DNA from 3 places in the Nocardiopsis rhodophaea genome. Region 2 is predicted to be linked to each of the others. Evidence: riboswitches for the same ligand, from Rfam matches in the RefSeq annotation. Region 2 holds a riboswitch; each other region holds the start of a gene.
The links. A riboswitch is a leader RNA that binds a small molecule or an ion and turns the genes downstream of it on or off. The one in region 2 is predicted to bind thiamine pyrophosphate.
Positions count from the first base shown of each region.

Region 1: another riboswitch for thiamine pyrophosphate. It lies ahead of ABD259_RS18125 (ECF transporter S component); the one in region 2 lies ahead of thiO (glycine oxidase ThiO).
Region 3: another riboswitch for thiamine pyrophosphate. It lies ahead of thiD (bifunctional hydroxymethylpyrimidine kinase/phosphomethylpyrimidine kinase); the one in region 2 lies ahead of thiO (glycine oxidase ThiO).

Region 1 is NZ_BAAAPC010000016.1:100,288-105,107, forward strand. Features, by position in the region: gene ABD259_RS18115 (energy-coupling factor transporter transmembrane component T family protein) at 1-220, opposite strand, end outside; gene ABD259_RS18120 (ABC transporter ATP-binding protein) at 217-1,776, opposite strand; gene ABD259_RS18125 (ECF transporter S component) at 1,773-2,351, opposite strand; TPP riboswitch at 2,506-2,613, opposite strand; gene glgP (alpha-glucan family phosphorylase) at 2,794-4,820, opposite strand, start outside.
Region 2 is NZ_BAAAPC010000003.1:154,052-158,871, forward strand. Features, by position in the region: gene ABD259_RS04345 (polyprenyl synthetase family protein) at 1-3, shown strand, start outside; gene ABD259_RS04350 (SDR family oxidoreductase) at 358-1,242, shown strand; gene thiE (thiamine phosphate synthase) at 1,332-1,982, opposite strand; gene ABD259_RS04360 (Rv2175c family DNA-binding protein) at 2,190-2,549, opposite strand; TPP riboswitch at 2,671-2,782, shown strand; gene thiO (glycine oxidase ThiO) at 2,774-3,925, shown strand; gene thiS (sulfur carrier protein ThiS) at 4,043-4,243, shown strand; gene ABD259_RS04375 (thiazole synthase) at 4,247-4,820, shown strand, end outside.
Region 3 is NZ_BAAAPC010000013.1:110,632-115,451, forward strand. Features, by position in the region: gene rocD (ornithine--oxo-acid transaminase) at 1-352, opposite strand, end outside; gene ABD259_RS15770 (DUF368 domain-containing protein) at 845-1,819, shown strand; TPP riboswitch at 1,866-1,985, shown strand; gene thiD (bifunctional hydroxymethylpyrimidine kinase/phosphomethylpyrimidine kinase) at 1,974-2,807, shown strand; gene ABD259_RS15780 (alanine/glycine:cation symporter family protein) at 2,952-4,370, opposite strand; gene ABD259_RS15785 (DUF6457 domain-containing protein) at 4,595-4,820, opposite strand, start outside.

The DNA of each region.
Region 1 (4,820 bases), on a different contig from region 2:
CCAGCAGCGCCGCCACCACCTTCGCGGCCGGGTTAGCACGCCGGAGCCACGCCTCACGGGCGGAGGACGCCGCGGAGGCGCCGGAAGCGCGAGCCTTCGGCTTGCCGGGAACGCGCGAGAGCCGCGGAGCCGCCGCTCGACCCTCGGGGGTGGGCGACGCCTCGGGGATGGATTCCCGGGTGTCGGCCGCGGTGTGCGGATCCGTGGGGTGGGTGGTCATCCGGTTGCCTCCCCAGCTGCCGATGGGGCGGAGGCGACGCTGGTGACGGCGCCCCCGCCCACGCGCAGTTCGACGTCGGTGAACCGGTCGAGCAGCAGGGTGTCGTGGGTGGCCATGACGATCGCCCGCCCCTCGCTTCGCAGGTCGGCGAGGAGGGTCACCAGCTCGGACCAGGTGCGGGCGTCCTGGCCGAAGGTCGGCTCGTCCAGCAGCAGCACGTCGGGGGCGTGGGCCGGGCCCGAGCTGAGGGCCGTCGCGACCGAAAGCCGCCGTTTCTCGCCGCCGGAGAGCGTGGCGGGGTGCACGTCGGCGAGGTGGGTGAGGCGCAGCCTGGCCAGCAGTTCCTCCACCCACGCCGCTGCCTCGCGCTCGCCCAGTCCCGTGCGGCGGGGGGCGAAGGCGAGTTCGTCGCGGACGCCGCCCGTGACGAACTGGTCCTCGGCGTGCTGGAAGACCGTGCCCAGGTGCCGGGCGAGACGGTGCGCGGGCCAGCGGATCAGGGGGCGCCTATCGACCCCGGCCAAGACGCCGCGCGGCTCGACGGCCCCGCCGTGCGGCGCGGTGAGCCCGGCCAGCAGCATGAGCAGGGTGGACTTGCCCGCCCCGTTGGGGCCGGTCAGGGCTGTGGCCGTCGCGGACGTCACCATCGCGTCCACGCTGTCCAGGATCGTCGCGGGCACGCCGGTGCGCGGCCCGGGACCACCGGGTTCGCGGGCCACCAGATCGACCGCCTCGATGAGCGAGGAAGCGGGAGCGGGGGTGTCGGCGGCCCGGAGATCCGGACGCGGTTCATGGCCCGGCACCCACACGCCCCGCTCGGCGAGGTGGGCGCCGTGGGTAGCGAAGACGGTGTCCGGGGTGCCATCGGCGATGACGCCGCCGCCCGGTTCGAGCACGACGACCCGGTCTACCAGTCCGACCACGTCGGCCACGCGATGCTCGACCAGCACCAGCGTGGCCTCGGTGGTGGCGACCAGGTCCGCCACGACCTCGCGCACGAGCCGCGCCCCGGCCGGGTCGAGGTTGGCGGTGGGCTCGTCGAGCAGCAGCAGGCGCGGGTTCATCGCCAGGGTCCCGGCGATGACCAGCCGCTGCTTCTCGCCGCCGGACAGCGCGGAGGTCGGCCGCTCCACGTCGTAGGGGAACCCCACCTGGTCCATCGCCGCGCGCACGCGCGGCCAGATGTCCGCGCGGGGCACGGCGCGGTTCTCCAGGCCGAAGGCGACGTCGTCGCCGCTCCGCGCCATCACGAGCTGGGTCTCCGGGTCCTGGCTGACCAGTCCGATGTCGCCCCGGCGGCGGTCGGCGGGCTCGCCGTCGACGAGGAGTATCCCCTCCTGCTCACCGGTGATGGCGGCGTCGGGCCCGGTGAGTCCGGCGATGGCGTGCAGCAGCGTGCTCTTGCCCGCCCCGGAGGCGCCGAGGAGCAGGACCCGCTCGCCCGGCTCGACCACCAGGTCGACGCCGCGCAGCGCCCACGCGTCGCGGGCGCCGTGCCGCCACCCCCACCCGGCGAGCCGCACCCCGGCACCACCCCGGGCGGCGCCCCCGCTCATCCGCGTGCCGAGGGGAAGGGCGTGAGCGCGCCCGCGCGGGCCAGGGCGGTGGTCAGCAGGCGGCCGCCGACCCCGGCGATGACCGCGGCGCTGAGCACGACGATGCCCCCGTAGGCGGCCATGTACGCGAACGGCCAGTCGGCGTAGTAGAGGGTCAGGTCCATGGCCGTCGGCGCCAGACCGGCGGCGGCACCGGCGAGCACGGAGATCCCCATCCCCCAGAAGCGGTAGCGGCCGAGCGCGAAGACCACCTCGGGCATCAGGCCCTGCAGCAGCCCCGCGAGGACCACCACCAGCCCCCAGTGGGTGCCGAGCAGCATCGACACTGTGGCCGCCGCGACCGAGGTGAGCACACCGGCACCCGGCTTCCGGATGATGAGCATGCCGAGCACGCCGGGCACCAGCCACATGCCGTAGATCACCGCCTGGGCGGGCGGGAAGAAGAGGAAGAGGGGGGCGGTGGACTCCCACAGCATCCCCCAGAACCAGAAGATGACGCCGATGGCGACACCCAGGACGGCGGCGACCACGATGTCGACGGTGCGCCACCGGAAGCCGGTGGCCGATGCTCCAATCCCGGAGGATGTGGTGGACGTGGTTCTGGGGGTTTCTCCCGGCGTGAATGGGGTTCCCACGTGAATGTCCCTTCCGTGTCGGCACACGAGAGGGCGCGAAGTGCCAAGAGGGCCGGGATCGGGGCACGTGTCAACGCGCCGATCGACTCCACGGCCGACGGATCCTACGACTTCCTTCGCCGGCATGACCCGGATCAGGTGTGTAAGGGTCTGCGGTACGGTCCCGCACTCTCAGCGCCGAAGCGCTCCCCTGTCGGTTCCCTGCCGTTCGAGCAGTTGACTCCATTATGGGTGACTCCGCGAGCGGATAGGCAACGTGGGTCGTCTCCAACCGCTGGGGCGCGGAGTTGTCGGCGAGGACCCCTTGACAGCCCCAAGGGGCCGGTCGGGTCACCGATGACCGACCGGCCCGACACGCGCGGCGCCGCCGACGCCGTGACCGCTACCGCAGCACGATCCCGTCGTCCATGTTCTCGGGCGGGTGCGGGACCACGACCAGGCCCATCTCGGCAGGATCGGCCAGCATGGGGTGGGCGGGCAGGACGCGCACGGTGTAGCCGCACGTTCCGGCGCGCTGCAGGGGCACGGAACCCGCGTAGCGCACCAGCGGCCCCTCGCTCCCGTCGGGCTCGCCGACGGCCTCCAGTTCGGCCACGACCGGATCCACCAGCCGCTCGCCGCCGGTGACCCGGCCGATGGCGACCTCCACCTGGATGTCCTCGGGTGTCAGTCCGGCCAGGCCGAGGGTGGTGTGCACCTGCATATCGCCGCCGACCTGGGGCGGGTCTTCCATGCCCACCACCTCGACGTGTTCGATGCGCACTCCTGGCCAGGCCTTTCGGACCCGGCGCTTCCACTCGGCGAGTTCGCGCGCACCGTTCATGTCCTCGCGCAGCAACCGCCGCGAGGAGTCGGCCGCCCCCTGGTAGAGGTGGGTGACGTACTCCTGCACCATGCGGGTGGCCAGCACCTTGGGGCCCAGCGACACGAGGGTGTGCTTGACCATCTCCAGCCAGCGGTTGGGCAGCCCCTCCTCGTCGCGGTCGTAGAAGAGCGGGGCGACCTCGCCCTCGATCAGGTCGTACAGCGCCGCCGCTTCCAGCTGGTCGCGGCGGTCGGGGTCGCGCACGCCGTCGGCCGTGGGGATGGCCCACCCGTTGGAGCCGTCGAACCACTCCGCCCACCAGCCGTCGCGGATGGAGAGGTTGAGCCCGCCGTTGAGCGCCGCCTTCATGCCCGAGGTGCCGCAGGCCTCCAGCGGACGCAGCGGGTTGTTCAGCCACACGTCGCAACCCTGCACCAGCGAACGCGCCAGATCCATGTCGTAGTCGGGCAGGAAGACGATGCGGTGGCGCACCCGCGGGTCGTCGGTGAAGCGCACGATCTCCTGGATGAGGCGTTTGCCGCCCTCGTCGGCCGGGTGGGCCTTGCCCGCGATGACGATCTGCACGGGGCGGTCCGGGTCGAGCAGCATCGACTTGAGCCGGTCGCGGTCGCGCAGCATGAGGGTGAGCCGCTTGTAGGAGGGCACCCGCCGCGCGAAGCCGATAGTCAGCACGTCGGGGTCGAGCACGTCGTCGACCCAGCCCAGCTCGGCCGAGCTGGCCCCCCGCTGCCGCCAGGAGGCGCGCAGCCGTTCCCGCGTGTCGGCGACCAGGCGGCAGCGGAGCGTGCGGCGCATCTCCCACAGGTCCGCCTCGTCGGCGTCGGTGATCTTGCGCCAGCCCTCGGAGCGGGTGAACTCGGTGGAGTCCCGCACCATGCGCCCCGCCAGCCGCTGGGCCTCCTCCGCCACCCACGTGCGCGCGTGCACGCCGTTGGTGATGGACGTGATGGGGACCTCGGCGGCGTCGAACCCCGACCACAGCCCCTGGAACATGTCCCGGGCGACGGCCCCGTGCAGCTGGCTGACACCGTTGACGCGCTGTGCCAGCCGCATGCCCATCACGGCCATGTTGAACACCGCGGGGTTGCCGCCCGCGTAGTCCTCGGCGCCCAGCTCCATGACGCGGTCGAGCGGCACGCCCGGTGTCGCGGAGACATCGGCGGTGAAGTGCCGCTCGACGAGGTCGCGCGGCAGGCGGTCGATCCCGGCGGGGACCGGCGTGTGGGTGGTGAAGACCGTCCCCGCGCGGGTGGCCTCGACCGCCTCGTCGAAGGTCAGTCCGGCCTCGTCGATGTACTCGCGGACGCGTTCCAGGCCGAGGAACCCGGCGTGTCCCTCGTTCATGTGGAAGACCTCGGGGCAGGGGTCGCCGGTCAGCTCGCAGTAGACGCGGACCGCCCGCACCCCGCCGATTCCGAGCAGCAGCTCCTGGCGCAGCCGGTGCTCGCTTCCGCCCCCGTAGAGGCGGTCGGTGATACCCCGCAGCTCCGGGTCGTTGCCCTCGTGGCACGCGTCCAGGAGCAGCAGCGGCACGCGACCGACGCGGACCACCCACACGTGCGCGGTGAGGCGGCGGCCCTCGG
Region 2 (4,820 bases):
TGACACCGGCACCCGCCGGACCGCCACCGCGACACCGTTGGGCCCTCGCTCGCCCCGCGGCGCACATGACCCCTCCCCACCTGAGGGATGAGGCCGAATCCTCCCCATGACGGATCGACGGGGGAGGAAAAGCCTGTTTGAGTCGGATCCGAGCCCAATCACGGCAGGGCACCGGCGGCCACATCACCGATCGTCCGGGCACACCACACGTGGACGAAAAACGATCGCGGCGATGGGCGGTGCCCGCGGGTGAGGTGAGGACGGCACCTCATCCGCGGACACCGCCCTTCGCGCGTGATGTTCTGATCGGCGCGCCGCGGGTGCGCCGGAACGGGCATCAGGTGAGAATAGGGAGCCATGGGTGACGATCAGGCAATAACGCACACCATCGGCATCACCGGCGCCACCGGAGGACTGGGCGGCCGCGTGGCCGCACGCCTGGCCCGGCGGGGGATTCCCCAGCGACTCATCGTCCGCGACCTCAACCGCGCACCGGAGCTGCCCGGCGCCAGCGCGGCGATGGCACCCTACGAGGACATGCCCGCCTTCGAGCGCGCGGCCAAAGGGGCCGACACCCTGTTCCTGGTCTCGGCGACCGAGTCCGCCGACCGCGTGGACCAGCACATCAGCGCGGTCGACGCCGCCGTCGCCGCGGGTGTGACCAGGATCGTCTACCTGTCCTTCCTGTCCGCGGCCCCGGCGGCGACCTTCACGTTCGCCCGGGACCACTTCTACACCGAGGCCCACATCCGCTCCACCGGCGTCGCGCACACCTTCCTGCGGCCCAGCTTCTACCTGGATGTGCTCCCGTACTGGGCGGACGACTCGGGCGTCGTCCGCGGCCCCGCCGGACAGGGACGCGTCGCCTGGGTCTCCCGGGACGACATCGCCGACGTCGCCGTCGCCGTCCTCACCGAGGGGTCCGCCCACGACGGCGCGACCTACGACGTCACCGGCCCCGAGGCGGTCACCCTGGGCGAGACCGCGGCGCGCCTGACGGCGCTGACGGGCAAGACCGTGCGCTACGTCCCCGAGACCTGGGAGGAAGCCCTGGCCTCGCGCCGCCCCACGGGCGCCGCCGAGTGGGAGATCGAGGGGTGGGCCAGCTCCTACGCCGCGATCGCCAGCGGGGAGATGGATGTCGTCTCCGCGACCGTCCCCCGGCTGGCCGGTCACCCCGCCCAGTCCATCGAAGGCTTTCTGCGCACCCACCCCAGCGCCCTGAACCACGTCTACGCCTAAGGTGGGCCGGACGGGCGACTGAAGAGGCCGGCCACCCGGCGCGCGTCGGGCGGAGGGGGAAGGGCGGCCGCGTGCGCACGGCCCATGGCTCAGTCGGCCGCGGACAGCCGTCGCTTGAATTCGACAGCGGCGGCGTGCGGGTCGTCGGCCTGGGTGATGGCGCGGACGACGACCACGCGGGTCGCGCCCGCTTCCAGGACCTCATCGAGGTTGGCCAGGTCGATGCCGCCGATGGCGAACCAGGGACGCTGGGACCGCAGGGCGGCGATCTCGTGGACGAGCGACAGGCCCGCAGCGGGGCGGCCGGGTTTGGTGGGCGTGGGCCAGGTCGGGCCGACACAGAAGTAGTCGACGCCCTCTTCGGTGGCCGACGCGGTGGCCATCCGCAGGTTGTTGTTGGAGCGGCCGATCAGCGGGCCGTCTCCGATAATGTCGCGCGCGTAGGGCACCGGGAGGTCGTTCTGGCCGAGGTGGAGGACATCGGCGCGGGCGGCGTGGGCGATGTCGGCGCGGTCGTTGACGGCGAGCAGCGCGCCGTGGCGCTCGCAGGCCTCGCGCATGACCTCCAGCGCGGCCAGCTCGTCGCGGGCTTCCAGGGTCTTGTCGCGCAGCTGGACGATGTCGACGCCGCCGGACAGCGCCGCGTCGAGGAAGGCGGCGAGGTCGCCCTGCTCGGTGCGGGCGTCGGTGCACAGGTAGAGGCGGGCCGTTGACAGGCGTTCGCGCGGGCTCTCAGTCACCCGGCCAGGGTAATGCGCCCCCTGCCGGCGCCGGTCCGGGGGGCGCGCACGCCGCACACCCCGCTCCTTTTCCGCAGCGCGACCGCGACCGGCGCGGCCGGGGTGTCCGGGCGCGCCGGTCAGCGGCTTCGATCGCGTCGGGTGCCGCGTCGGGGCCGGTCCCGGGCCGGCGGCCCGGGGACCCGTCCGGCTACGTCGTTACAGGCCCTAGAACGCCATGGCCTGGGCGCGGCGGCGCACCTCGGTGCCGCGGTTAGCGGCCAGCGCCTCGATGGGTGCCCCGGGAAGCGTGTCGTCCGGGGTGAACATCCAGTTCAGCGCTTCGGTGTCGGTGAAGCCGGCGTCAGCGAGCAGGGTGAGCGTGCCCGGCAGGCCCTTGACGATGTCGCCGCCCGCGATGAAGGCGGCGGGAATCGCGACCTCACCGCCCCTCCGGATCCCGAGGAGCTTGTGGTCGCCGATGAACTGCTTGACGCGGTTCGGGCTGACGTTCAGCGCCTGAGCGGCTTCCTTCAGGGTCATCCATTCGCCGACGAGGGCTTCGATGTCGTGGTCGTTCTGTGTCACGCAGCCAATCTCCCACAGTTTCGCCGGGCGCAAACCAGCTCTCGGCCCGTATCGCTCAAGGCGTAGTCGCCGCCGTCGGCCGCACCGGAGGAAAACGCCCTAAGATGGGCGGTGAAGACGCGAGATACCCCGCGGGAGCCGGGTGGGACCCGGCTGAGAGGGAGGCTGTGAGCCTCCGACCGCATGAACCTGATCCGGGTCATACCGGCGAAGGGAGTGGAGGCATGGCTGTGCGCAGTCACCCCGAATCCGCCTCTGATGTCATCGTCGTGGGTGACGGCCTGATCGGCCTGGTCACCGCGTGGCGTGCCGCCCAGCGCGGTCTGCGGACGACCATCGTGGGGCGTTCTCGCCCCGTTCCCGCCTCGGCCGTCGCGGCGGGCATGCTCACCCCGGCCACCGAGGCCATGTTCGGCGAGGAGCCGCTGATGCGGTTCGGCGCCCTGTCCCGCGACCGCTATCCCGCCTTCGTCGCCGAACTGGAGGACGAGAGCGGGCAGCCCACGGCGTACCGGGCGTCGGGCACCCTGCAGATCGCGTTCGACACCGACGACCTCGCCAAACTGACCGAGCTCGGCGAACTGCAGACCCGTCTCGGGCTGAAGTCCGAGCGGCTCACCGGACGCGAGTGCCGCCGCCTGGAGCCGATGCTCGCCCCGGCGGTACGCGGCGGCGTCCACGTCGCCGACGACCACTCCGTGGACCCGCGCGCTCTGATGGCGGCCCTGCGCGCCGCCGCGGAGGGCCGCGGCGCGCGCGTCGTGGACGGCCGGGTCAGCTCGGTACTGGTGTCCGCCGATCGCGCCCGCGGCGTCGTGCTGGAGACCGGGGAAGAGCTGGGCGCCGACCAGGTCGTGCTGGCCGCCGGTGTGCGGACGGCCGACATCGGCGGGCTTCCGGAGGGCGTGGTCCCCGCCCTGCGTCCGGTCAAGGGCCAGCTGCTGCGGCTGCGGATGCCACCCGGCGAGCCGCCCATCGTCTCCCGCACCGTACGCGGCCTGGTCAAGGGTTCCCCCGTCTACCTCGTGCCGCGCGCTAACGGGGAGATCGTCCTGGGTGCGACGCAGGAGGAGATGGGCGACGACACCCGGCTCACCGCCGGCGGCGTGTGGGAGCTGCTGCGCGACGGCCACGAGCTGGTGCCGGGCATCAGCGAGCTGGAGATCGCCGAGACCTGCGTGGGGCTGCGCCCGGCCGCCCCCGACAACGAACCCCTGCTCGGCCCGACCCGCCTGCCCGGACTGCACCTGGCCGCCGGGCACTTCCGCCACGGCGTCCTGTTCACCCCCGCCACCGGCGACGTCATGGCCGAGGCGCTGACCACCGGAGAGCTGCCGGACTACGCGCGCCGCTTCGCCGCGACGCGCCGGCCCTGAAACGCGCTCCTGACCCTCGCCCGCGAGGCGCCGACCGCGCGGGCCCGCGGGCACTCCGGAGTAGAAGATTCCGCTGGAGACGTCGAACGGCGTCGTACATCACGAGGGAGATCACCCGTGAACGTGATCATCAATGGCGAACCCCGCGATCTGGCCCCACGCAGTACGGTGGCCGACGTCGTGCGCTCCCTGACCGCGGCGCACGATGGAATCGCCGTGGCGGTCAATGACGAGGTCGTACCGAAGGCCACCTGGTCGGCGACGTTCGTCGCCGAGAACGACCGCGTGGACGTGCTCACCGCTGTGCAGGGAGGCTGACCGATGACGTCCGGACACCCGATGGCCCCGGGTACCTCCACCCCGACCGCGAAGGACGACCGTGGTCCCACTGGCACCACCGGAACCGCGTGTCCCAGACGCCCCGGTGACCTCCCCGCCCCGGCCGACGACCCCTTGGTCATCGCCGGGGAGACGTTCGGTTCCCGCCTCATCGCCGGAACCGGCGGCGCGCCGTCGCTGAAGGTTCTCCAGGAGGCGCTGATCGCCTCGGGAACCGAGCTGACGACCGTCGCGATGCGCAAGGTCGCCGCCGGAGCCGAGGGGTCGGTGTGGGACGTGCTGCGCCGCAACGGCATCCGTCCGCTGCCCAACACCGCTGGCTGCTACACCGCGATGGACGCGCTGCGCACCGCCCGTATGGCCCGCGAGGCACTGGGGACGAACTGGATCAAGCTGGAGGTCGTGGCCGACGAGCGCACCCTGCTGCCCGACCCGGTCGAGCTGCTGGACGCGGCGGAGCGACTGGTCGACGACGGGTTCGTGGTGCTGCCCTACACCAACGACGATCCGGTGCTCGCGCGGCGGCTGGAGGGGTTAGGCTGCGCCGCCGTAATGC
Region 3 (4,820 bases), on a different contig from region 2:
TTTCCTTGCCGACGAGGTCGGCGAGGGCGGCGACCCAGGGGCCGAACTGGTCGTGGTAGAAGGCGCGGCTGGTGAGCGTCACCCGGTCGAGCTGGTGGTGCGCGGCGGCCAGCAGGTCGGGGTTGCTGTGGCCGAAGTTGGTCGCCGAGTATCCGGCGAGGCAGTCGAGGTAGCGGCGGCCCTCGACGTCGGTGACCCATGCGCCCTCGCCTTCGGCGATGACAACGGGCAGGGGGTTGTAGTTGTGCGCCGAGTGTGCCTCGGCCAGTCCGATGTGGTCGCTACTCGAAATGACGGGACCGGTGTGATCCCCACCGGCCGTGTATTCGCCCAGACTGCGGGTGTCGCTCATCCAGGTTTTCCCTTCGATCGCCGTTGATCGGAACAGCAGTGATCGTTATTCGATTTTGAAATACCCGTTCGGTTAACGCACGATGCACCGCCTCAGGCGGACTCCAGCAGGAGAACAGATGGTGCCCCCGATGCACAAGAGGCGGCACGGGCCGCTCCCCACCAGCCCCAGCCGGGGCTCTGAGCATCACGGAATTGTTCCCTCATCACATTCCTCCCCCGTCTCCCCGGCGCCGGGCGCCGCGGACGTCGTGCCGTACCGGGGCGCCCCCTCCGCCTCCCGGGTTCCCGACGCGTTGACGCCACTACTACCCATACGATGCCGGTACACACGGGACACGGTTCGAACGGCATGTCCGAAACCTCGGCGCACAGCGCCGGACCCGCGCGTCGGTCGCCCCTAGACTGGGGGCGCGCCGGCCGTGGTGGCGGCCGCACGCAGCTCACGTGCTCCCGTACTTCCTCCCGCACCCATTCAGACGAAACGCGAGACATGGCGAAGTCAGTCGGTACTCACCTCTTCAACGCGTTCCGCGGCGCCCTCATCGGGACCGCGGAGGTGGTCCCCGGCGTCAGTGGCGGCACCGTCGCACTGATCGTGGGCATCTACGAAACCCTCATCACGTCCGCCGGCCACGCGGTGAACGGAATCCGGCTGGCAGCCAGCGACCTGCCGCGGGGCCGCGGCGGTGCCCGCGCCGCCGAGGAGTTCCGCAAGGCCGACTGGGGCGCCATCATCGCGGTGCTGATCGGCATGGCCTTGGCGGCGATCGTCGCCGCCAAGTTCCTGGCTCCGCTGGTGGAGCACGAGCAGCAGTTCGCCTACGCACTCTTCTTCGGCCTGATCCTGGCCTCGCTGTGGGTGCCCTACAGCGGCTCGGGACGCACGTGGAAGCCGGGACACTACCTGCTGGCACTGGCCGTCGCGGCGGTGACCTTCTTCGCCACCGGCCTTCCCCCGGCCCACATCGACCCCAGCTTCCCCATCGTCGTCGGCGCGGCCGCCATCGCCGTCTGCGCCCTGGTCCTGCCCGGTGTCTCCGGCTCGTTCATCCTGCTGACGTTCGGCCTGTACACGGCCACGATGGACGCGCTGAACGGCCGCGACTTCGGCTACATCGGAACGTTCGCGCTGGGCGCGGTCATCGGCCTGGCGTTCTTCGTGAAGCTGCTGCAGTGGCTCATGGAGAACTACCACCACATCACGCTGGTGGTCCTGACCGGCCTGATGGCCGGTTCGCTGCGCGCGCTGTGGCCGTGGCAGGACGAGAACCGCACCCTGCACGCGCCGGAGGGCGATATCCCGGTCACCGTCGCGCTCGCCGTCCTGGGCTTCGTGATCGTCGTCGCGGTCCTGCTGTTCGAACGGAGTGTCCAGGCCCGGCGGCAGGCCACCGGGGACGGGACCGCGGAGCCCCGCGGCCGCCACCGCTCAGCCGCCCCGGTCGACTCGACCGACCGCGGCTGACGGGCACCCCACAACTCCATCACGACGTCCAGCACGCCATCACGTCCATCACGGCGCGGGGTGCCGGGCGGAGGTCACCCGCTGGTGGCCCGCCGTCCCGGCTGAGAGCACACCCGTCGAACCTGATCTAGCTCGTACTAGCGAAGGAACGCCAATGCGCGGCTACAACCTCTTGTCCATCGCCGGCAGCGACCCCAGCGGGGGCGCCGGTATCCAGGCCGACCTGAAGACCTTCTCCGCGCTCGGCGGCTATGGGATGACGGTCATCACCGCCCTGACCGCCCAGTCGACGAGCGGCGTCACCGGTGTGCGCGCCGTCCCCGCGGAGTTCGTCTCGGCCCAGCTCGACACGCTGCTCACCGACGCTCGGGTGGACGCGGTGAAGATCGGGATGCTGTCCGACACGGCCGTCATCGGTGCGGTCGCCGCGGCCATCGACCACTACGCTCTGCGCAACGTGGTGCTCGACCCGGTGATGGTCGCCAAGAGCGGCGACCGGCTGCTAGCGCCCGAGGCCGTGGCGGCGGTTCGCGGCGAGCTGCTCCCGCGCGCCGACCTCATCACGCCCAACCTGCCCGAGGCCGCCGAGCTCCTCGGTGAGGACGAGGCCGACAGCCTCGACGCGATGGGCGCCCAAGCCGAGCGCCTCCTCCGGCGCGGCGCCCGCCGCGTCCTGCTCAAGGGCGGCCACCTGGGCGGCGCGGAGCGCGACCGCAGCACCGACCTCCTGGTCGAACCGGACCGGCCGCCGCGGACCTTCACCGCCGAACGCGTCCACACGCGCAACACCCACGGCACGGGCTGCACTCTCTCCTCGGCCATCGCCGCCCTGCTCCCCCAGCGCGACGATGTCCCCGCGGCCGTGCGGGACGCCAAGGAGTACCTCACCGAGGCCCTGCGCCGCGCCGACGACCTCGACGCGGGCCGCGGCAAGGGCCCGGTCCACCACTTCCACGCGTGGTGGGGGGCTGTCGCGGCCGACCACTGAGGCTTTCCCCACCTGCACCGCTCTCGCCCGTTTCCCCGTTGATCTCGGCGATATCGACCGAATATCGGCGATTATTCGGTCGATATCGCCGAGATCAACGAAGGCCCCGCCCCGCGTGGTCTGCGGGACGGGGCCTGGACAGGATCACTGCTGGCGCACGTCGGGGACCTTGATGTCCGGGTTCTTCCAGTCGGGGTTGCTGAAGTACTTCTGCGTCTCCTGGACGATGACCGGGGAGAGCAGCAGCAGGCCGATCAGGTTGGGCAGCGCCATCAGACCGTTGGCGATGTCGCTGGCCACCCAGATGAGGTCCAGGGAGGCGACGGCGCCGACGTAGATCATGGCGACGAACACCACGCGGTAGACGGGCACGCCCTTGTGGCCGACGAGGAAGTCGATGCAGCGCTCGCCGTAGTAGGACCAGCCGAGGATGGTGGTGAAGGCGAACACCGCGACGGCGATGGCCACGATGTAGCCGCCCATGGTGCCCAGGGCTGGCGTGATGGCCGACAGGCCGCTCTGCAGCGCCTCCGAGGTCATCTGGGCGCCGTCGCCGGTTCCGTCCTCCTCCCAGACGCCGGTGACGATGATGACCAGGCAGGTCATCGTGACGACGATGAGGGTGTCGATGAACGTCTGGGTCATCGACACCATCGCCTGGCGCACCGGCTGGTCGGTCTTGGCCGCGGCGGCCGCGATGGCGCCCGTGCCCAGACCCGACTCGTTGGAGAAGATGCCGCGCGCCACACCGGCCTGGATCACGACGAACACGGAGGCCGCGCCGCCGCCGGCGGCGGCCTGCCCGGTGAAGGCGTCGGTCACGACGAGCGCCAGCGCCGCGGGGATGTCGCCGACGTGCACGACCAGCACGGTCAGGGCGATGCCGATGTAGAGCACGATCATGATCGGCACGATCCCGGCGGCCACGCGGCCGATGCTCTTGATACCGCCGAGGATGACCGCGCCCGCGATGATCACCATCGCGATACCGGCCACCCAGGTCGGGACGCCCCACACGTTGTTGAGCTGCTGCGAGACGGTGTTGGCCTGGGTGCCGTTGCCGATGCCGAAGGCCGCGATGGCGCCGAACACGGCGAACAGGACGCCCAGCGTCAGGCCCAGCCCGCCGGGAAGACCGCGGCGGAGGTAGAACATGGGGCCGCCGCTCTGCTTGCCCACGCTGTCCTCCTGCCGGTACTTCACGCCCAGCAGCGCCTCGCTGTACTTGGTCGCCATGCCGACGAGGCCGGTCATCCACATCCAGAACAGGGCGCCGGGGCCGCCCATGCCGATCGCCAGCGCGGCGCCCGCGATGTTGCCGACACCCACCGTGGCGGCCAGCGCCGTGCTCAGCGCCTGGTAGTGCGAGATGTCGCCCTGGACGCCCTCGGCCTCCTTGCGGCGGACCAGCGCTAGCCAGAGGGCGTGGAAGAGCTTGTGGAACTGCAGCAGCCGCAGTCGGATCGTCAGGAACAACCCAGTGAGCAGCAGCAACGGAATGAGGACGTACTCACTCCAGATAATGCCGGAGAGGGTGCCCAGCATGTCCGTGAGTTGATCCATGGACGAACTCCCTATGTGTTCGAGCGAGGGGGTAAGGATCCGCCGCCCTCCGCCCCGGTGGGGACGGGGTGGCGACGACGGCACGACGCACCGCCGCGATCAACGTGATGCAGCGCACTGCCACATTTACATGGTTTTTTGACCGGTTTCGTCACGTATGCGTCACGTTTCTTCCACGGAGTGATCGCTTGTGCGTTCGGTGACAGGCACATGACCAGCGGAAATCACGGCGATTCGGGCGATTCCGGAGCGTGGGAGAGCGCGAGGCGGCTGAGCGCGGCCGCCGCCTCCACGGGGTCGGCTCCTCGGCCGACGGCGACACCGAGCAGGTAGGTGGTCAGCGGCGCCGCGGGGCGGGCGACCGAGTGCGCGGCATCCCGGGCGAGGTCCAGGATCCGATCGACGTCGCCCTTGCCGATCTCCTCTCCCAGCTCCAGCTCGGCACTGACG